DNA from 3 places in the Streptomyces sp. NPDC041068 genome. Region 3 is predicted to be linked to each of the others. Evidence: riboswitches for the same ligand, from Rfam matches in the RefSeq annotation. Region 3 holds a riboswitch; each other region holds the start of a gene.

Region 1 (6,700 bases), on a different contig from region 3:
GCCGTTCAGGCCTGCTGGTGCAGGCCGAGATTCTCGTAGATTTCCAGCGTCGCCGTGGAGTTGTTGAGCGTGATGAAGTGCAGCCCCGGCACACCTTCGGCCAGCAGCCGCGCGCAGAACTCCGTCGCGAACTCGATGCCAATGGAGCGTACAGCGGCGGGATCGTCTTTGACCGAGAGGATCCGCTCTTTCAGCGCGGCCGGGAACACGGCGTTGCTGAGCTGGGGCAGCCGGTCGAGCTGACGGACGTTGGTGACCGGCATCATCTCGGGGATGATCGGCGTCTCGCAGCCCGCCGCCTCGACGCGGTCGCGCAGCCGCAGGTACTCCTCGGGGTCGAAGAACATCTGCGTGATCGCGTAGTCCGCGCCGGCCCTGCACTTGTCGATGAAGTGCCGGGTGTCGGAGTCCCAGTCGGGCGACCGGGGGTGCATCGCGGGGAAGGCGGCGACGCCCACGCAGAAGTCGCCGGACTCCTTGATGAGCTCCACCAGTTCGGCGGCGTAGGTGAGGCCCTCGGGGTGCGCGATCCAGTCGCCGAGCGGGTCGCCGGGCGGGTCGCCGCGGACCGCGAGCATGTTCCTGATGCCCGCGTCGGCGTACTGCCCGATGATGTTGCGCAGTTCGGCCACCGAGTGGTCGACCGCGGTCAGGTGCGCGACGGGCGTGAGCGTCGTGTCGGCGACGATCTGCTGGGTCTCCTTGACCGTGCCGGTGCGGGTCGAACCGCCCGCTCCGTAGGTCACGGAGACGAAGTCCGGGGCCACCGCCTCGACCCGGCGCAGCGCGTTCCACAGATTCCGCTCGCCCTTCGGAGTCTTCGGCGCGGAGAACTCGAACGAGTACGTCGTCTTGCCGGTCGCGAGCATGTCGCGCACGGTGCGTGCGCGGTCAGTCCTGGTGGAAGCTGTACCTAGGGCCATACCCGCAGGTTAGCCAGGCTGCGGCGGTCGCCCAACCAGGCCTGGGAGATTTGGCCGGTTTGCCGGTTTGTTGTCCACGTATCGGACACTCCCGGGCTGTTGCTCAGACACGCGTACGCATACTCGCGCTCCGCGGGGCGCTCAGACCGTGCGGAGCCGCTTCGCGAACTCCGCAGCCGCGGCACCCGGGTCGTCGGCCTCCGTGATCGCCCGTACGACGACGACCCGGCGGGCGCCCGCTTCGAGCACCTCGTCGAGGTTGCCCGCGTCGATGCCGCCGATGGCGAACCAGGGGCGGTCCGTGCCGAGCGAGGCGGTGTAGCGGACCAGGTCGAGGCCGGGGGCGTGGCGGCCCGGCTTGGTGGGCGTGGGCCAGCAAGGCCCGGTGCAGAAGTAGTCCACGCCGTCCTGGACGGCGGCCGCGGCGGCCTCGGACTCGGCGTGCGTGGAGCGGCCGATGAGCACGTCCTCGCCGAGGACGGCGCGGGCCGCGGGGACGGGCAGGTCGCCCTGGCCGAGGTGGAGCACGTCGGCCCCGATGGCGTGCGCGACGTCCGCGCGGTCGTTCACCGCGAGGAGCTTGCCGTGCCGCCGTGCGGCGTCGGCGAAGACCTGGAGGTGCTCGAGCTCCTCGCCGGCCTCCATGCCCTTGTCCCGCAGCTGCACGATGTCGACACCGCCCGCGAGGACGGCGTCGAGGAACTCCGGAAGGTCTCCCTGCCGCTTGCGGGCGTCCACGCACAGATAGAGCCGGGCGTCGGCGAGCTGAGCGCGGTGGTCGGCAGCCATGGAGAAGTCCCCCCGTTGTCGGTGGCGCGGGGACCGCGTGGTGTCACGCGGTCCCCGCGCCGGACGATTGTGTTCAGGTCAGACGGCCAAGCGCCTGCTCAGACGGCGAGCGCCTGGGCGCGGCGCTTCACCTCCGTGCCGCGATTCTCGCTCAGTGCCTGCGCGGGGGTGCCGGGCAGGGTCGGGTCGGGGGTGAAGAGCCACTCGAGCATCTCTTCGTCGGAGAAACCGTCGTCCTTCAGGAGCGTCAGGGTGCCTGCGAGGCCCTTGACGACCTTGTCGCCGTCGATGAAGGCGGCCGGCACCTGAAGCGCGCGGTTCTCACCACGGCGCACGGCGATCAGCTGGCCCTCCTTAACCAGCTGGCGCACGCGCGTCACCTCGACATCGAGCATTTCCGCGATGTCGGGGAGGTGGAGCCAGGCAGGGACGAGAGCATCGGTCTTTGCGTCAATCTCGGTCACGTGGTCCAGCGTATCGCCGCTCGGGCGCACGGGCCGGGGCGCGGGCACTCACCCCTGCCGCGCCCGCGCTGCGCCTTCGCGCTCCTCTTACGCGTACTCCGCCTTCTTCAGCGGGATCGAGGGGTCCGCGACCTTGGCCGCGTCCAGGCGGGTGCCCGCCTCGATGAGCTTGCGGCCCTGGGCCAGGTCCCTGGGGCGGCCCACCGCGAGGACCGCCACCAGGGCGCCCTCCCGCAGCCAGCACACCGACCAGGCCATGCCCGCCGGGTCGCCGCGCCAGACCAGCTCGTCGGCCGCCGCGTGATGTCCCGCGTACTGCACGAAGCGGCCGAACTGCTCCGACCAGAAGTAGGGCACGGGGTCGTACGGCGCCGGGGTCTCGCCGATGATGTTCGCCGCCACCGTGCGCGGGCCCTGGACCGCGTTGTCCCAGTGGTGCACGAGCAGGCGCTCGCCGTACCTTCCCGAAGGGAAGGAGGAGCAGTCGCCGACCGCGTACACGTCCGGCGCCGACGTGCGCAGACGGTCGTCGGTCACGACCTCCTTGTGGGTGCCGAGCTCGATGTCGGAACCGGCCAGCCAGTCCGTGGCGGGCCGCGCCCCGATGCCGACGACGACGGCGCCCGCGGGCAGCCGGGTCCCGTCGGACAGGACCACCGTGCCCGGCTCGACGCGCTCCACGCGCGCGTGGGTGCGCAGGACGGCTCCGGAGTCCGCGTACCAACTCGCCATGGGGGCCGCGACCTCGGCGGGCAGAGCCCCGGCGAGCGGTCGTTCGGCGGCCTCGACCACGGTGACGGAACAGCCCGCCTCGCGCGCGGCGGTGGCGAACTCCGCGCCGATCCAGCCCGCCCCGACGACCACGACGTCGCGCTGCTCCGCGAGGACGGGACGCAGCCGCTCGGCGTCGTCCAGGGTGCGCAGGAGGTGGACCCCGGGGACTCCTTCGGTACCGGGCAGCCTGATCGGTTCGGCGCCGGTCGCGAGGACCAGGACGTCGTACGCGACCGGGCCCGCGCCGGTGTCCAGTTCGTGGTCGGCCGGGCGCACCCCGGTGACCTCGCGCCCCAGGCTCAGCTCGATGCCGAGCGCCTCGAAGTCGATGTCGAAGGCGGAACCCTCCGCCTTGCCGAGCAGCACCGCCTTGGACAGCGGCGGCCTGTCGTACGGCTGGTGGGGCTCCGCCCCGATGAGGGTGACCGCGCCGGTGAATCCCTGCTCGCGCAGGGCCACGGCGGTCTGCACGCCGGCCATCCCCGCGCCGACGATGACGACGTGCCGCTCCGGCTGCTTGTACCGGCCGTTCGGCCGCTGTTCGCTCTGCCTCTGCTGCTCGCTCACCCGATCACTTTAGGGCGGCGGGCACCGACGCCTTCAGGGGCCGACGAGGAGATCTCTGACACATGGTCACCGTCCGTGCCGGGACGGCTCCCCTACTGCCGCGCGGGGCGACGGGCTAGGGTGGCCGGTGCAGAGCACTCGCGGGAGCCCGGACGCACCGGGCTGAGAGGGAGGCTGGGACGGCCTCCGACCGTACGAACCTGATCCGGGTCATGCCGGCGAAGGGAGGGGCTGGACGCCCATGCATCCACGTACGACAACACCATCCGCCACCTCTGACGTCCTGGTCGTCGGAGGCGGCGTCATCGGCCTGGTCACGGCCTGGCGTGCCGCGCAGCGCGGGCTCTCCGTGGCGGTCGTGGACCCCGCACCGGGCGGCGGCGCGGCGCAGGTCGCCGCGGGCATGCTGGCCGCCGTCACCGAACTGCACTACGGCGAGCAGACACTGCTCGGCATCAACCTCGAATCCGCCCGCCGTTATCCCGCCTTCGCCGCCGAGCTGGCCGAGGCGAGCGGGCGCGACCTCGGCTACCGCGCGTGCGGCACGCTCGCGGTGGCGCTCGACGCGGACGACCGCGCCCACCTGCGCGAGCTGCACGCCCTGCAGCGCCGCTCGGGGCTCGAGTCCGAGTGGCTGAGCGGGCGCGAGTGCCGGCGCCTTGAGCCGATGCTCGCGCCGGGGGTGCGCGGCGGGCTCCGGGTCGACGGCGACCACCAGATCGACCCGCGCAGGCTCGCGGCGGCGCTCCTGGTCGCCTGCGAGCGGGCGGGCGTGGTCTTCCACCGCGCCTGGGCCGAGCGGCTCTCGGTCGTACGCGAGCGGGCGCGCGGCATCGTTCTCGCGGACGGCACCGGGCTGGACGCGGGGCAGACCGTGCTCGCGGCGGGCAGTCTCAGCGGGCGCCTCGCGGGCGTCCCCGACGACGTCCTGCCGCCCGTGCGCCCCGTGAAGGGACAGGTGCTGCGCCTGACGGTGCCGAAGCCGTACGCGCCGTTCCTGAGCCGCACCGTGCGCGCGGTCGTGCGCGGCAGCCACGTCTACCTGGTGCCGCGCGAGAACGGCGAGCTCGTCGTCGGCGCGACCAGCGAGGAGCTCGGCTGGGACACCACGGTCACCGCGGGCGGCGTGTACGAACTCCTGCGGGACGCCCATGAACTCGTGCCCGGCATCACGGAACTGCCGCTCACCGAGACCCGCGCCGGTCTGCGCCCCGGCTCCCCCGACAACGCGCCGCTGCTCGGCCCGACCCGGCTCGACGGGCTCCAGCTGGCCACCGGGCACTACCGCAACGGCGTCCTCCTGACGCCCCTCACCGGCGACGTCATGGCGCACGCGCTGACCACGGGCGAACTGCCGGACGAGGCGCTTGCGTTCACCCCGCGCCGCTTCGCCGACGCCTCTCTCGTATCCCCCACGCAGTCCCTCACGGAGCAGCCCGTATGAGCACTATGAGCACGTCCTCCGCCGCTTCCGTCAACGTCTCCGTCAATGGGGAGGCACGCGACGTGGCCTTCGGCACCACGCTCGAAGCCCTCGTGGCCACCCTCACCGCGGCCCACTCCGGTGTCGCCGCCGCCCTCAACGAAACCGTCGTCCCGCGCGCGCAGTGGCCCACCACGACGCTCGCCGCTGGCGACCGCGTCGAAGTACTCACCGCCGTCCAGGGAGGCTGAACCGACCATGGCAGACGACCCCTTCCTCATCGGCGGGCTCTCCCTCTCCTCGCGCCTGATCATGGGTACGGGCGGGGCGCCGAGCCTCGACGTCCTGGAGCGCTCCCTCGTCGCGTCCGGCACGGAGCTGACGACGGTCGCGATGCGCCGCCTGGACCCGGGTGTGCAGGGCTCCGTGCTCTCCGTCCTGGACCGGCTCGGCATCCGTGTGCTGCCCAACACGGCGGGCTGCTTCACCGCGGGCGAGGCCGTCCTCACCGCCCGCCTGGCGCGCGAGGCGCTCGGCACGGACCTGGTGAAGCTGGAGGTGATCGCCGACGAGCGCACCCTGCTGCCCGACCCGATCGAGCTCCTGGACGCCGCCGAGACCCTGATCGACGACGGGTTCACGGTCCTTCCGTACACGAACGACGACCCGGTGCTCGCCCGGAAGCTGGAGGACGTGGGGTGCGCGGCGATCATGCCGCTCGGCTCCCCCATCGGCTCCGGGCTCGGCATCCGCAACCCGCACAACTTCCAGCTGATCGTGGAGCACGCGCGCGTGCCGGTGATCCTGGACGCGGGCGCGGGCACGGCGTCCGACGCGGTGCTCGCGATGGAGCTGGGGTGCGCGGGTGTGATGCTCGCCTCCGCGGTGACGCGGGCGCAAGAGCCGGTCCTGATGGCGGAGGCCATGCGGCACGGGGTCGAGGCGGGGCGCCTCGCGCACCGGGCCGGGCGGATCCCGCGGCGGCACTTCGCGGAGGCGTCTTCCCCCGCGGAGGGCTTGGCCAGGCTGGACCCGGAGCGGCCGGCGTTCTGAGGGGTCCGACTCCCGGGCCCCGCCTGCCCCGCCTGCCCCGGGGCCCTGTTACAGCTCGGCTGCAGTACGGCTGTGAATCCCCCCGGACGGGATGGGCTGTCGGCGTCGGCTCGTAGACTCCCCTCCGTGGACACGACCCTTCAGGACCCCCTCGTCGGGCAGCTGCTCGACAGCCGTTACCGGATCGACGGACGCATCGCGGTCGGCGGGATGGCCACGGTCTACCGGGCCGTGGACACCCGCCTCGACCGCGTGCTCGCGCTCAAGGTCATGCACCCGACGCTCGCGGCCGACGCCTCCTTCGTCGACCGCTTCATCCGCGAGGCCAAGTCGGTGGCGCGCCTCTCCCACCCGAACGTGGTCGGCGTCTTCGACCAGGGCACCGACGGGTCGTACGTCTACCTCGCGATGGAGTACATCGCGGGCTGCACCCTGCGCGACGTCCTGCGCGAGCGGGGCGCCCTGCAGCCCCGGGCCGCGCTCGACATCCTGGAGCCGGTCCTGGCCGCGCTCGGCGCCGCGCACCGCGCCGGGTTCGTGCACCGCGACATGAAGCCGGAGAACGTCCTCATAGGGGACGACGGCCGGGTGAAGGTCGCCGACTTCGGGCTCGTGCGCGCGGTGGACACCGTCACGAACACGACGGGCACCGTCCTCGGCACCGTCTCCTACCTCGCTCCCGAGCAGATCGAGCACGGCACGGCGGA
Region 2 (6,700 bases), on a different contig from region 3:
AGCGGGACCTCGGGATCAAGGACATGGGCACGCTGCTGCCGGGTCACGGCGGCATCATGGACCGCCTCGACTCGCTGCTGCCGACGGCGCCGGTGGTGTGGTTGCTGCTGGTGGTCTTCGTCGGATCGGGCTGAGCAGTTCCCTTCTGCGGATCGTCGTACGAGCCCCCTTCCTGCACCGGAAGGGGGCTCGTTGTCGTAGGGTCCCGGACATGGGGCGGGCGAAGCTGGAGAAGGACGGCACCTACCACGGGGATTTACCGTGCAAGTGGTGCGAGACACTCATAGACCAGGGCGGACGGCGCAGGCCACGGCTGTACTGCCGGACCTCGCACCGCTGGAAGGAATACGGCTCCCGGGTCGGAGTGGTGATCGCCGGGATCTTCGGCTGAGGGCCGAGGAGGCCGGGCCGGAGGGCCGGGTGAGCCCGAGCGGGGCCGTGGGCGGGCCGTCGCAGCGCCCGAGCGGGCCGGGCCGGAGCGCGTCCCGAGCCGCCCGATCTCCGGCCGCGAGAGGCATGCGCGGTCATCTGCGACACTGGTAGTGCCATGCCTAAGCCCGGAGAACTCACTTTCGTCGCGCCCCGCGGAGCCAAGAAGCCCCCGCGACACCTCGCCGACCTCACGCCCGCCGAGCGCAAGGAAGCCGTCGCCGCCATCGGCGAGAAGCCGTTCCGCGCCAAGCAGCTCTCGCAGCACTACTTCGCGCGGTACGCGCACGACCCGGCCGAGTGGACCGACATCCCCGCCGGTGCGCGCGAGAAGCTCCGTGAGGCGCTGCTGCCCGATCTGATGTCCGTGGTGCGGCACATCAGCTGTGACGACGACACCACCCGCAAGACCCTCTGGCGGCTCTTCGACGGGACGCTCGTCGAGTCCGTGCTCATGCGCTACCCGGACCGGGTCACCATGTGCATCAGCTCCCAGGCGGGCTGTGGCATGAACTGTCCGTTCTGTGCCACGGGGCAGGCCGGGCTCGACCGGAATCTTTCGACCGGCGAGATCGTGCACCAGATCGTGGACGGGATGCGCGCGCTGCGCGACGGTGAGATTCCGGGCGGGCCCGCGCGGCTCTCCAACATCGTCTTCATGGGCATGGGCGAGCCGCTCGCCAACTACAAGCGCGTCGTCGGCGCCATTCGCGCGCTGACGGACCCGGAGCCGGACGGCCTCGGGCTCTCGCAGCGCGGGATCACCGTGTCGACGGTCGGGCTCGTGCCCGCCATCCACCGGTTCGCCGACGAGGGCTTCAAGTGCCGCCTCGCCATCTCGCTGCACGCGCCGGACGACGAGCTGCGCGACACCCTCGTCCCGGTCAACACGCGGTGGAAGGTTCGCGAGGTGCTGGACGCGGGGTGGGAGTACGCCGCCAAGTCGGGGCGCCGGCTCTCCATCGAGTACGCGCTGATCAGGGACATCAACGACCAGGCCTGGCGCGGTGACCGGCTCGGGCGGCTGCTCAAGGGCAAGCCGGTGCACGTCAACCTCATCCCGCTGAACCCGACGCCGGGCTCGAAGTGGACGGCCTCGCGGCCCGAGGACGAGAAGGCGTTCGTGGAGGCCATCGCCGCCCACGGCGTGCCGGTCACCATTCGGGACACCCGGGGCCAGGAGATCGACGGAGCGTGCGGCCAGCTGGCCGCGAGCGAGCGGTAGCCGAGGGGTACGCTGGCGGGCGTACGACCTCGTACACACATCTGCATATTCCGACAGGGGAGCGCCACAGCGCTGAGAGTGCGGCACCTTGGACAGGTGGGCCGCAGACCCTCTGAACCTCGCCCAGGTCATTCTGGGTAGGAAGTTCGGTCATTACTCAAGCTGTTGCGCCCTGCGCGCGGACCGCTCGGTCCGCGCGCAGGGCCGCGTCTTCTCCTGGTCACCCAGGAGGAAGTTTCCGTGAGCACCACCAAGAAGGTCACGTTCACCGCGGTCGCGGTGGGCATCGGTCTTGTCGCCGTCTCCGCGTGCGGCAGCTCCGACGGCGGGTCGGGGACGACCGACTCCAAGAGCGTCACCCTCGTCAGCCACGACTCCTTCAACGTCTCCAAGGACGTACTGAAGGACTTCGAGAGGCGGTCCGGCTACAAGGTCAAGGTCCTCAAGGACGGCGACGCGGGCGCCGCTGTCAACAAGGCGATCCTGTCGAAGGACAATCCGCAGGGCGACGTCTTCTTCGGCGTCGACAACACCCTGCTCTCGCGCGCGCTCGACAACGGGCTCTTCCAGTCGTACGAGGCCAAGGGCTCGGACAAGATCAAGCCTGGGTTCCGGGTGGACCAGGACAAGCACCGGGTCACGCCCGTCGACAGCGGTGACATCTGCGTCAACTACGACAAGAAGTACTTCGCCGACAAGAAGCTGGCGCCGCCGAAGTCCTTCGAGGATCTCGTCGAGCCGCAGTACAAGGACCTGCTGGTCACCGAGAACGCGTCGACCTCGTCGCCCGGTCTCGGCTTCCTGCTCGGTACCGCCGCCAAGTACGGCGACAAGGGCTGGGAGAGCTACTGGAAGAAGCTCAAGGACAACGGCGTCAAGGTCGTCGACGGCTGGGAGCAGGCCTACAACGAGGAGTTCTCCGGGTCCGCAGGTGGCAAGAAGGCCAAGGGCGACCGGCCGCTCGTCGTCTCGTACGCCTCCTCGCCGCCCGTCGAGGTCCTCTACGCGAAGCCGCAGCCCAAGGAGGCGCCGACCGGCGTCGCGACCGGCACCTGCTTCCGCCAGGTCGAGTACGCGGGTCTGCTCAGCAACGCCAAGAACGAGAAGGGCGGCAAGGCGCTCCTCGACTTCCTCGCGGGCAAGGAGTTCCAGGAGGACATGCCGCTGAACATGTTCGTGAACCCGGTGCGCGAAGGCACGAAGCTGCCCGAGCTGTTCACGGAGCACGGCGTGACGGTCGACAAGCCCGAGACCCTGGACCCGAAGAAGATCGCCGACAACCGTGAGCCGTGGATCAAGTCGTGGACCTCGCTCGTACTGAAGTGACCGAAGTGAAGGGGCGCTCCGTGAAGGGGCGTTCGCGCGGGAGCGCGGCTCGGCTCGGCCTGATGGTCGTGCCCGTCGCGTTCTTCGCGCTCTTCTTCGCCTACCCGGTGACGGCGATCGTCGCGCGCGGTCTGCACGTCGACGGCGTCTGGCAGTTCGGGCGGATCACGGACGTGCTCGGGCAGTCCGACATCCGGCACGTGCTGTGGTTCACCACCTGGCAGGCGCTCGCGTCGACCGCGCTCACGCTGCTGATCGCGCTCCCCGGCGCGTATGTCTTCGCGCGCTTCGACTTCCCCGGCAAGCAGGTGCTGCGGGCCGTCGTCACCGTGCCGTTCGTGCTGCCGACGGTCGTCGTCGGGACCGCCTTCCTCGCGCTGCTCGGGCGGGGCGGGCTGCTCGACGAGGCGTGGGGCGTGCGCCTGGACACCACCGTGTGGGCGATCCTGCTCGCGCACGTCTTCTTCAATTACGCGGTCGTCGTGCGGACCGTGGGCGGGCTCTGGTCGCAGCTCGATCCGCGGCAGGAGGAGGCCGCGCGGATGCTCGGCGCCTCGCGCTGGACGGCCTGGCGGACGGTGACGCTGCCCGCGCTCGGCCCGGCGGTGGCCGCCGCCGCGCTCATGGTCTTCCTCTTCACCTTCACCTCCTTCGGCGTCGTCCAGATCCTCGGCGGACCCGCGTACTCGACGCTCGAAGTGGAGATCTACCGGCAGACCGCGCAGCTGCTCGACCTGCCGACGGCGGCCGTCCTGACCATCGTGCAGTTCGTGGCCGTGGGGCTGATTCTTGCCGTGCACGCGTGGACGGTGCGACGGCGCGAGAGCGCGCTGAAGCTGGTCGACGCGTCGAGCGTGGCGCGGCGGCCGCGCGGGGCGGGGCAGTGGACGCTGCTCGGCCTGGTCGTCGCGACCGTCGCCGTGCTGATCCTGCTGCCGCTCGGCGTGCTGATCCGGCGATCCTTCGAAGGCGCCGCCGGGTCGGACGGCTTCGGATTCGCGTACTACAAGGAGCTGACCTCGGCGGACGGCGGTGCCTTCCTCGTGCCGCCGATCGAGGCGGTCTGGAACTCCCTGCAGTACGCGGTCGTGGCCACGGCCATCGCGGTCGTCATCGGGGGGCTTGCGGCCGCCGCGCTCACCCGGCGCGCGGGCCGGCTCGTACGTGGCTTCGACGCGCTGCTCATGCTGCCGCTCGGAGTCTCCGCGGTGACGGTCGGCTTCGGGTTCCTGATCACGCTGGACAAGCCCCCGCTGGATCTGCGGTCCTCCTGGATCCTGGTGCCGCTCGCCCAGGCGCTCGTCGGCGTGCCCTTCGTCGTACGCACCATGCTGCCCGTCCTGCGCGCGGTGGACGGACGGCTGCGGGAGGCGGCGGCCGTGCTCGGGGCCTCGCCGCTGCGGGCCTGGCGGGAGGTCGATCTGCCGATGGTGCGGCGGGCGCTGCTCATCGCCGCGGGGTTCGCCTTCGCCGTGTCGCTCGGCGAGTTCGGGGCGACGGTCTTCATCGCGCGGCCCGACAACCCGACGCTGCCGGTCGCTGTAGCGCGGCTGCTCGGGCGGGCCGGTGACCTCAACTACGGGCAGGCGATGGCCCTTTCGACGATTCTCATGGTGGTGTGCGCGGTGTCCCTGCTGCTCCTGGAACGCATCCGGACCGACCGCACCACGGGGGAGTTCTGATGGCGACCTCCTCGGCGAACACCTCGGCGAACGCCTTGCTGAGCCTTCGCGGCGCGACGGTGCGGTTCGGGGGGCGGGCCGCGCTGGACGCCGTCGACCTCGACGTCACCGAGCACGAGATCGTCTGCGTGCTCGGGCCGAGCGGCAGCGGCAAGTCGACGCTGCTGCGCGTGGTGGCCGGGCTGCAGGGCCTGGACGCGGGCCAGGTGCAGCTCGGCGGGCGCGATCAGCGCGGGGTGCCCGCGCACAAGCGGGGCGTCGGCCTGATGTTCCAGGATCACCAGCTCTTCCCGCAGCGCGACGTGACGGGCAACGTCGCCTTCGGCCTTCGCATGCGCGGCGCCTCGCGGGGCGAACAGGCCGACCGTGTCGCCGAGTTGCTGGAGCTCGTGGGGCTTCCGAAGGCGCAGCGGCGCGCGGTGGCCTCGCTGTCCGGCGGCGAGCAGCAGCGGGTGGCGCTCGCGCGGGCGCTGGCTCCGCGGCCGCGCCTGCTGATGCTGGACGAGCCGCTGGGGCAGCTCGACCGCTCGCTGCGGGAGCGGCTCGTGGTCGAACTGCGTGAGCTCTTCGACGAGTTGGGCACGACCGTGCTCGCCGTCACGCACGACCAGGGCGAGGCCTTCGCGCTCGCCGACCGGGTCGTGGTGATGCGGGACGGGCGGATCGCCCAGTCCGGTACGCCACTTGAGGTCTGGCAGCGCCCGGCGGACGAGTTCGTCGCGCGGTTCCTCGGCTTCGACAACGTCGTCGAGGCGACGGTGGCGGGCGCCGTCGCGGACACGGCGTGGGGCAAGGTGCCCGTGCCGGAGGGTTCCCCGGCCGGGCGGCGCAAGATCCTGGTGCGTCCGGCCGGCGTGCGGCTCGTCCCCGTCGACGAGGGGCTGCCGTGCGCGGTGACGGCGCGCACCTTCCGCGGCACGCACGTCGCCGTGCATCTGCAGCCGCGGGAGGGGCCGCGCCTGGAGGCGGCGTGTGCGCTGCGCGAGGCGCCGGAGGTCGGGGAGACCGTGGGGGTCGGGTTCGACGCCGGGGACGTGGTGGTTCTCGGGTGAGGTGCCTGGGGGGGCAGGGCCTTGCCCGGGGACGTTTCCGGGTGATGTGCCCGCCGGGAAACGCGGGTGCCGTCGGTCGGTGGTCGATCTAGGGTTCGGGCATGACGTCACTGAGCCATGATCGTTACTGCGACGAAGTCACCGCGCAGATCGACCTCTTGAGGGCCACGCTGGCCGGAGCCGACCTCTCCGTCACCGTGCCGACCTGCCCGGACTGGACGCTTTCGCAGCTCGTGCGGCACATGGGCGGTGCGGTGCGCTGGATCGAGCGTCTCGTCGCGACGCGCGCCGAGCAGGACATCCCGGAGGAGGACATCCCCGAGGCCGCGGGGCCCGAGGGCGACGATCCGGCCGCGCTCGACGCCTGGCTGGCGCGGTCCGCCCTGCTCGCCGAGCGGACGTTCCGCACGGCGGGCGCCGACGCGAAGGTGTGGTCGTGGTCCGACGACCGGAGCGCCGGATTCTGGGCGCGGCGCGTGACGCACGAGCTGGCGATCCACCGCGCGGACGCGGCCGTCGCCGCCGGTGTCGGCTACGAGGTCGCGCCGGACGTCGCCGCCGACGCGATCGACGAGTGGCTGGAGCTCGTGGCGTTCGTGCAGCGCACCCAGCCGGACGACAACGCCTGTGAGCTCAAGGGCGCGGGGCGCAGCATCCATCTGCACGCGACCGATGCCGCACCCGGCCTGAACGCCGAGTGGCTCATCGAGTTCGGCGAGGACGGCTTCACCTGGCGGCGGGGGCACGCGAAGGCCACGGTGGCGCTGCGCGGCCCGCTGACGGATGTACTGCTCGCCTTCTACCGGCGGTCCCCGCTGGACAGTGGGCGCGTGGAGGTCCTGGGGGAGCGGGAGTTGATCGACTTCTGGTTGGAGCGGGCGTCGTTCGGGTGACCGTGACCGTGACTGTCCCTATCGTGGGGCCGAGGGTCTGACCAGGCCCAGTTCGTAGGCGAGAATCACCGCCTGCGCCCGGTCGCGCAGTTC
Region 3 (6,700 bases):
CTGTACGCGCTCAACGCGGGCGAGGCCGACCCGCAGCAGCCGCACGGGCAGGACGAGGTGTACATGGTGGTCAGCGGCCGTGCCTCGATCACGGTCGGCATGGAGACCACGCAGGTGGCGCGCGGCAGCGTCGTCTATGTGCCGGCCGGGGTCGCCCACAAGTTCCACCACATCAGCGAGGACCTGCGGGTGCTCGTCGTCTTCTCTCCGCCCGAGGCCTGACGGCGCCCCCTCCTGGAGACTGACTGAATCGGGGCTCCGACCTCGGGGTTCCCTAAGGGTTGGATCAGGGGAGTTCGGGGGATCGCGGGCGCCCATACGGCTCTTTGCGGCCCTAGCATCGAATGCAGGAAGCAAGGAACTTGCAGAGAGAGGTAAGGACGATGGCGGCGAAGGAGATCTTTGCGGGAATGCCGTGGTGGGTGAAGTGGGTGGCCGTGCCGGTCATCGCACTCGTCGTGTTCGGCAGCGTGATAGCGAGCGTGGTCGGATTCGTGGTCAGCCTGCTCTTCAAGGCGCTGATTTTCGTCGCCCTGGTCGGTGGACTCATCTACGTCGTACGGAAGTTCATATCCGGCTCGTCCTCGTCGCGCACCGACTGGTGACCGTGGGCCGATGACCACCGACTGGTGAGTTTTCGCAACGGTTCCCTCGGCCGGGGGAAGTTTCCCGGCAGGGCGCCGTAGAGCGGTGGCCAAGGGTTAGAGTCCGAAAACCGACGCGGGGGGCGATCCCCGCGGACGGGCGCACTGCCCCTTCCCGTGTGTATCCGGTGTATCTGGTGTAACCGGGCATGGGCGGAGACCCCCCACGTGCTTCGGGAGCGAACCTTGGCCGCGGTCGACACCACCACTCCACCGGTTGACGCCGACGCGGTCTCCGCAGGCGTCGCGCCGACCCTCATCGGCTCCGTGCAGCGGGCGATGCGGCTGCTGGAAGCCGCCGCCTCGCACCAGGACGGGGCGCCCGCCAAACAACTGGCCCGAGAGGCGAGGCTCGCGCTCCCCACCGCGTACCACCTGCTGCGCACCCTGACCCACGAGGGCTATCTGCGCCGCCAGAAGGGCGTGTTCGTGCTCGGCGAGGCAGCCGAGAGGCTGAGCGGCAGCGGGGCGCAGCAGAATCGGCGCGGCCTGATCGACGAATCGCTGGCCCACTGGCGCGACACCATCGGCGTTCCCGTCTACTTCGCGGTCTACCGCGAGGGCGAGATCGAGATCGTCGCCGTCTCCGACACCCCGAGCAATCCCGCAGTCGAGGAGTGGGCGGACTTCCGCGAGACGGGGCACGCCCACGCGATCGGCCAGTGTCTGCTCGGCCAGCTCGACGACGAGGCGCGCCAGGACCACCTCGACCGCTATCCGGTGCAGTCGATCACTCGCTACTCGGTGCGGGACGACCGGACGTTCATGCGACGGCTGGAAGCCATGGAGCGGATGCGGCCCGTCGTGGAGCGCCAGGAGTACGCCCTCGGGACGGTCTGCGCGGCGATTCCGATCACGGCCGGGGACACCGCGGCGACCATGGCCATTTCTGTTCCCGCCTATCAGGCCGACCGGCTGCTGCCCGCGGCCGAGAGGCTGCAGCGCGAGATCGGAAAGCTACTAGGGACACTCGCCTTCTCTATCAGCATCTGAAAACTCACTCCTTGTGATCTGGTGTGTACGTTAAGCAAGATGCCAGGAGTGTCAGGGAGTTGGTTCCTGGCCAAGTGAGGGCTAAGCGACGGGGTAGGGCGCGATGGGCGAGTCGGTTCAGGCAGAGGTCATGATGAGCTTCCTTGTTTCCGAGGAGCTGTCGTTTCGTATCCCGGTGGAGTTGCGCTACGAGATCGACGATCCCTATGCCGTGCGGCTGACATTCCATCTGCCCGGCGATGCCCCGGTGACGTGGGCCTTCGGGCGGGAGTTGCTGATCGACGGGGTCGGCAGGCCGTGCGGGGACGGGGACGTGCGCATCGAGCCCACCGATCCCGATCTGCTCGACGAGGCCCTGATCAGGCTTCAGGTCGGCGGGGACCAGGCGCTGTTCCGGGTGGGCATTCCGCCGCTGCTTGCCTTCCTCGACCGTACGGACAAGCTGGTGCCGCTCGGGCAGGAGCGGGCGCTCGCCGACTTCGACACGCATCTCGACGAGGCGCTCCACCGGATCCTCGCGGAGGAGCAGAACGCGGGCTGACCCCTGAGGCCAACGGGCCGATGGGGATGGCAGATTGGTGCATTTCGTGGCACGCCGGGAGAGGTCTCACGGTTGGGAGCGACCCCGCGTGTGCCCGCCGTCAGGCCTTGCGGCGGCGGCCCCTTCCCCCGCGTGAAGGGCGAGCCACCGGGGCTGCCGGACCCGGCGAGCGGTCGGCGGACACCACCAGGGCGGCGAGCGCGGTTGTCACCGGCACCGAGGCGACCAGGCCGATCGAGCCGATCAGGGTGCGCACGATCTCCTCGGCGACCAACTCGCTGTTGGCCACGGTGCCCACGCTGGACTGCGCGATCGAGAAGAGCAGCAGCAGGGGCAGCGCGGCGCCCGCGTAGGCGAGGACGAGGGTGTTGACGACCGAGGCGATGTGGTCGCGCCCGATGCGGATGCCGGCGCGGTACAGGCCGCGCCAGCCCATCGTCGGGTTGGCCTGGTGCAGCTCCCAGACCGCGGAGGTCTGCGTGACCGTCACGTCGTCGAGTACGCCGAGCGAGCCGATGATGACGCCCGCGAGCAGCAGGCCGCTCATGTCGATGGACGGATACAGGCCGTGGATGAGGCCGGTGTTGTCGTCCGTGTTGCCGGTCAGCGCCGCCCAGCCGATGAACAGCGAACCGAGCAGACCGATCAGCAGCAGCGAGATCAGTGTGCCGAGCACCGCGACCGAGGTGCGGGCGGTGAGGCCATGGCAGAGATAGAGCGCGATCAGCATGATGGCGCTCGCCCCGATCACCGCCACGACCAGGGGGTTCGAGCCCTGCAGGATCGCCGGCAGGATGAAGAAGGTCAGCACCAGGAAGCTGATGGCGAGCGCGACCAGGGCCATCACACCGCGCAGCCGTCCCACCACGACGACGGCGAGCGCGAAGATGCCGGCGAGCAGCGCCATCGGGACCTTGCGGTTCACATCGGTGACCGAGTACTGCAGCGACTCGGGTGCCTTGGGCTCGTAGGCGACCACCACCTGCTGGCCCTCGTGGAGTTGCCGGGGCGAGTCCGGCTGGATGATCTCGATGAAGGTGCGGCCCTTGTCCTTGCCGCTGGTCACCTCGATCGTCGCCTTCTTGCAGGTGCCCTCGGCGCGGGACTGCGCGGACTGGCCCTCGGCGGTGGAGGTGTCGCCGTTCGGCGGGGTCTGCGAGGCGTTGAGGTCCTTGCAGGGCAGCTCCTGCACCTTCGTGACCTTCGCCGACTGCATCTGCCGGTCGAAGCCGACGCCGGTCCGCTCGTGCGCGGGTGTGCCGCCGGGCCAGAAGACCATGAGCCCCACGACCACCGCGGTGGCGAAAGGAATCAGCACCGCGGCGATGACTTTGCGCAGATGCTTGGAGACGGGCGCGGCGGGGCCGTGGCTGTGCGAGTGCCCGTGGCCTCCGCCACCACCTCCGTGACCGTGTCCATGGGGGTCGGGAGGCGGCGGCTGCGAGGGCGGCGGAGGCGGCGGCTCTGTGGTGGTCACTGCCCGATCATCGCAAGAACGGAGGGGGCCCTCTGTTCAGCGCGCCCGACATGACGCTAGCGTGGAGCCACCTTTGCAATCGCGGGAGCTCGGAGCACCGGGCTGAGAGGGCGCTGACCTCCGTAGAAATCGGTACGAAGCGACACGAGTCGTGGAAGCCGTGCGGAATCCGCTGCGTCGACCGCCGAACCTGTTACCGGGTAATGCCGGCGTAGGGAGTAGGTCTCATGACCACATCGGACGCACGCACGCCTGCCTCAAGCACGCCCGAGGGCGCGGAGGCCGGGAAGTCCATCGGCTGGCACAAGGCGTACGTCGAGGGTTCGCGCCCCGACCTGCGCGTGCCGGTCCGCCAGGTGCACCTCACCAACGGCAAGTCCGTCACGCTGTACGACACCTCGGGTCCCTACACGGACCCGTCGGCCGAGACCGACGTCCGCCGCGGCCTGCCGCCGCTGCGGGAGAACTGGATCATCGCCCGCGGCGACACCGAGGAGTACGTGGGCCGTCCGCCCCGCCCCGAGGACGACGGCATCAAGCACACCTCGCCGCGCGGCGGGCTCAAGAACCTCGACGCGGTCTTCCCCGGCCGCCCGCGCCAGCCGCGCCGCGCCCGCGCGGGCCAGGCGGTGACGCAGCTCGCGTACGCCCGCCGCGGCGAGATCACGCCCGAGATGGAGTTCATCGGGATCCGGGAGAACATCGACCCCGAGATCGTGCGCGCCGAGGTCGCCGCGGGCCGTGCGGTCATCCCGGCCAACGTCAACCACCCGGAGATCGAGCCGATGATCATCGGCAAGAAGTTCCTGGTGAAGGTGAACGCCAACATCGGCAATTCCGCGGTCACTTCCTCCATCGAGGAGGAGGTGGACAAGATGACATGGGCGACCAAGTGGGGCGCCGACACGGTCATGGACCTCTCCACCGGCCGCAACATCCACACCACCCGCGAGTGGGTCCTGCGCAACTCCCCCGTCCCGATCGGCACCGTCCCCCTCTACCAGGCCCTGGAGAAGGTCGACGGCAAGGCCGAGGAGCTGACCTGGGAGATCTACAAGGACACGGTCATCGAGCAGGCCGAGCAGGGCGTGGACTACATGACGGTGCACGCGGGCGTGCGCCTTCCGTATGTCCCGCTCACCGCGCGCCGCAAGACCGGCATCGTCTCGCGCGGCGGTTCGATCATGGCCGCCTGGTGCCTCGCGCACCACAAGGAGAGCTTCCTGTACGAGCACTTCGAGGAGCTCTGCGAGATCCTCGCGGCGTACGACGTGACGTACTCGCTCGGCGACGGCCTGCGGCCCGGATCGATCGCGGACGCCAACGACGAGGCGCAGTTCGCGGAGCTCAGGACCCTCGGCGAGCTCAACACCATCGCCAAGCGGCACAACGTACAGACCATGATCGAGGGCCCGGGGCATGTCCCGATGCACAAGATCAAGGAGAACATCGACCTCCAGCAGGAGATCTGCGAGGAGGCGCCGTTCTACACGCTCGGCCCGCTGACCACGGACATCGCGCCCGCCTACGACCACATCACCTCCGGCATCGGCGCCGCGATGATCGGCTGGTGGGGCACGGCGATGCTCTGCTACGTCACGCCCAAGGAGCACCTGGGCCTGCCGAACAGGGATGACGTCAAGACGGGCGTGATCACGTACAAGATCGCGGCGCACGCCGCCGACCTTGCCAAGGGGCACCCCGGCGCGCAGGACTGGGACGACGCGCTCTCGGACGCGCGCTTCGAGTTCCGCTGGGAGGACCAGTTCAATCTGGCCCTCGACCCGGTCACGGCACGGGAGTTCCACGACGAGACGCTGCCGGCCGAGCCCGCGAAGACGGCGCACTTCTGCTCGATGTGCGGGCCGAAGTTCTGCTCGATGAAGATCTCCCAGGACATCCGCCGCGAGCACGGCGGGGATCTGGCCGCCGACGACATCGAGGCGGGCATGGAGCAGAAGTCCAAGGAGTTCGCGGCCGCGGGAAACCGGGTCTATCTGCCGATCGCCGACTGATCCAGGACTCGCCGACTGATCCAGGGCCGCGATCGCCACCGCGCGGGGGCAAGGCCGTGCACCGGTTCCCGACCGGTCACTGCCCTGCTCCCGTACCGCGCGAGGGCCGGCTTTCGCGCTTCCAGGGCCATGAGGGCATGACGAACCGCCCACCTGGCCCTACGCCTCCCATGCGCGCCGCCGCTCGTCGACAGCGGCGCGTCGAGGCGAAGTCGAACCCCGTCGTCCGGGACCCCGTCGTCCGGGACCCCGGGTCCGGAGCCCGTTACTCCGGCTTGTGGTCGGGCCCGCCGAAGTCCGGGCTGGAGAAGTCCGGGCTCGAGAAGCTCGGCCGCGGACCCGCCGTCGGGCCGCCGTCCGGGCTGCTGAATCCCGGCCTGTGGTAGCCGAGTTGAGGCATGCGGCCGTTGCCGCCGTGCCCCCCGGACCCCGATGACGGCGTACGGGCGGCGGGAGCCCCGCCCGGTTCCGTCAGGGCTTCCCGCAGGAACGGCACGACGCCCCGCTCGAGGAGCGCCCGGCCCCAGGCTTCCCTGGCGCGGGACACTTCCTCATGCCGCTCGCCGTGCAGTCCTGCCTGGAGCGAGGTGGCGCCGTTGCGCAGGGCGGTCAGGAGAAGCCCGACCGCGGCGACCAGGATGCCCCCGGCGGTGAGCGCGCCGAACAGCCATCCCGCGGTGAGCAGGGTGTTCGCGAAGGCGGGCTCGGGGTTGAGCATCTTCAGGATGTAGCCGACGAGCAGGAAGATCGCGGCTGCCGTCCCCGCGAGGACGGGTGCGAGGACCGCGACGACGGCGATCGCGCCGGCTCCCGCTGCCGCCGGTTCGGCGACCTCGCCCATCGTGGTGGCGAGGCTGACGCCGCCGGAGCCCGACTCCGCGGCGCTCTGTCCGCTCCCTTCGCGGATCGATGTGGACGTCGGTCGAGGTTCGCGCAACTCCTCGCGAACCTTCACGTAGTGCGCGTATTCGGCCGAGGCAGCGGCCGTGATCAGTGCTGTCGCGTTCAGGGCCATGGTGCGCAGTTGTTC

What was found. A riboswitch is a leader RNA that binds a small molecule or an ion and turns the genes downstream of it on or off. The one in region 3 is predicted to bind thiamine pyrophosphate.
Region 1: linked by a shared signal. The riboswitch ahead of thiO (glycine oxidase ThiO) and the one ahead of thiC (phosphomethylpyrimidine synthase ThiC) in region 3 are both predicted to bind thiamine pyrophosphate.
Region 2: linked by a shared signal. The riboswitch ahead of AB0B50_RS35625 (thiamine ABC transporter substrate-binding protein) and the one ahead of thiC (phosphomethylpyrimidine synthase ThiC) in region 3 are both predicted to bind thiamine pyrophosphate.

What each region holds. Positions count from the first base shown of each region.
Region 1 covers NZ_JBEZCG010000022.1:113,161-119,860, reverse strand. Annotated here, with positions in the region: gene metF (methylenetetrahydrofolate reductase [NAD(P)H]) at 6-923, opposite strand; gene thiE (thiamine phosphate synthase) at 1,065-1,712, opposite strand; gene AB0B50_RS38165 (Rv2175c family DNA-binding protein) at 1,811-2,176, opposite strand; gene AB0B50_RS38160 (FAD-dependent oxidoreductase) at 2,264-3,430, opposite strand; TPP riboswitch at 3,648-3,761, shown strand; gene thiO (glycine oxidase ThiO) at 3,759-4,961, shown strand; gene thiS (sulfur carrier protein ThiS) at 4,967-5,191, shown strand; gene AB0B50_RS38145 (thiazole synthase) at 5,199-5,993, shown strand; gene pknB (Stk1 family PASTA domain-containing Ser/Thr kinase) at 6,120-6,700, shown strand, end outside.
Region 2 covers NZ_JBEZCG010000019.1:64,394-71,093, reverse strand. Annotated here, with positions in the region: gene AB0B50_RS35640 (phosphatidate cytidylyltransferase) at 1-134, shown strand, start outside; gene AB0B50_RS35635 (hypothetical protein) at 212-391, shown strand; gene rlmN (23S rRNA (adenine(2503)-C(2))-methyltransferase RlmN) at 548-1,654, shown strand; TPP riboswitch at 1,700-1,816, shown strand; gene AB0B50_RS35625 (thiamine ABC transporter substrate-binding protein) at 1,895-2,980, shown strand; gene AB0B50_RS35620 (iron ABC transporter permease) at 3,043-4,662, shown strand; gene AB0B50_RS35615 (ABC transporter ATP-binding protein) at 4,662-5,714, shown strand; gene AB0B50_RS35610 (maleylpyruvate isomerase family mycothiol-dependent enzyme) at 5,816-6,607, shown strand; gene AB0B50_RS35605 (response regulator transcription factor) at 6,626-6,700, opposite strand, start outside.
Region 3 covers NZ_JBEZCG010000014.1:34,421-41,120, forward strand. Annotated here, with positions in the region: gene AB0B50_RS29860 (cupin domain-containing protein) at 1-222, shown strand, start outside; gene AB0B50_RS29865 (DUF5326 family protein) at 384-605, shown strand; gene AB0B50_RS29870 (IclR family transcriptional regulator C-terminal domain-containing protein) at 912-1,637, shown strand; gene AB0B50_RS29875 (SsgA family sporulation/cell division regulator) at 1,741-2,178, shown strand; gene AB0B50_RS29880 (YibE/F family protein) at 2,279-3,655, opposite strand; TPP riboswitch at 3,727-3,890, shown strand; gene thiC (phosphomethylpyrimidine synthase ThiC) at 3,883-5,670, shown strand; gene AB0B50_RS29890 (hypothetical protein) at 5,936-6,700, opposite strand, start outside.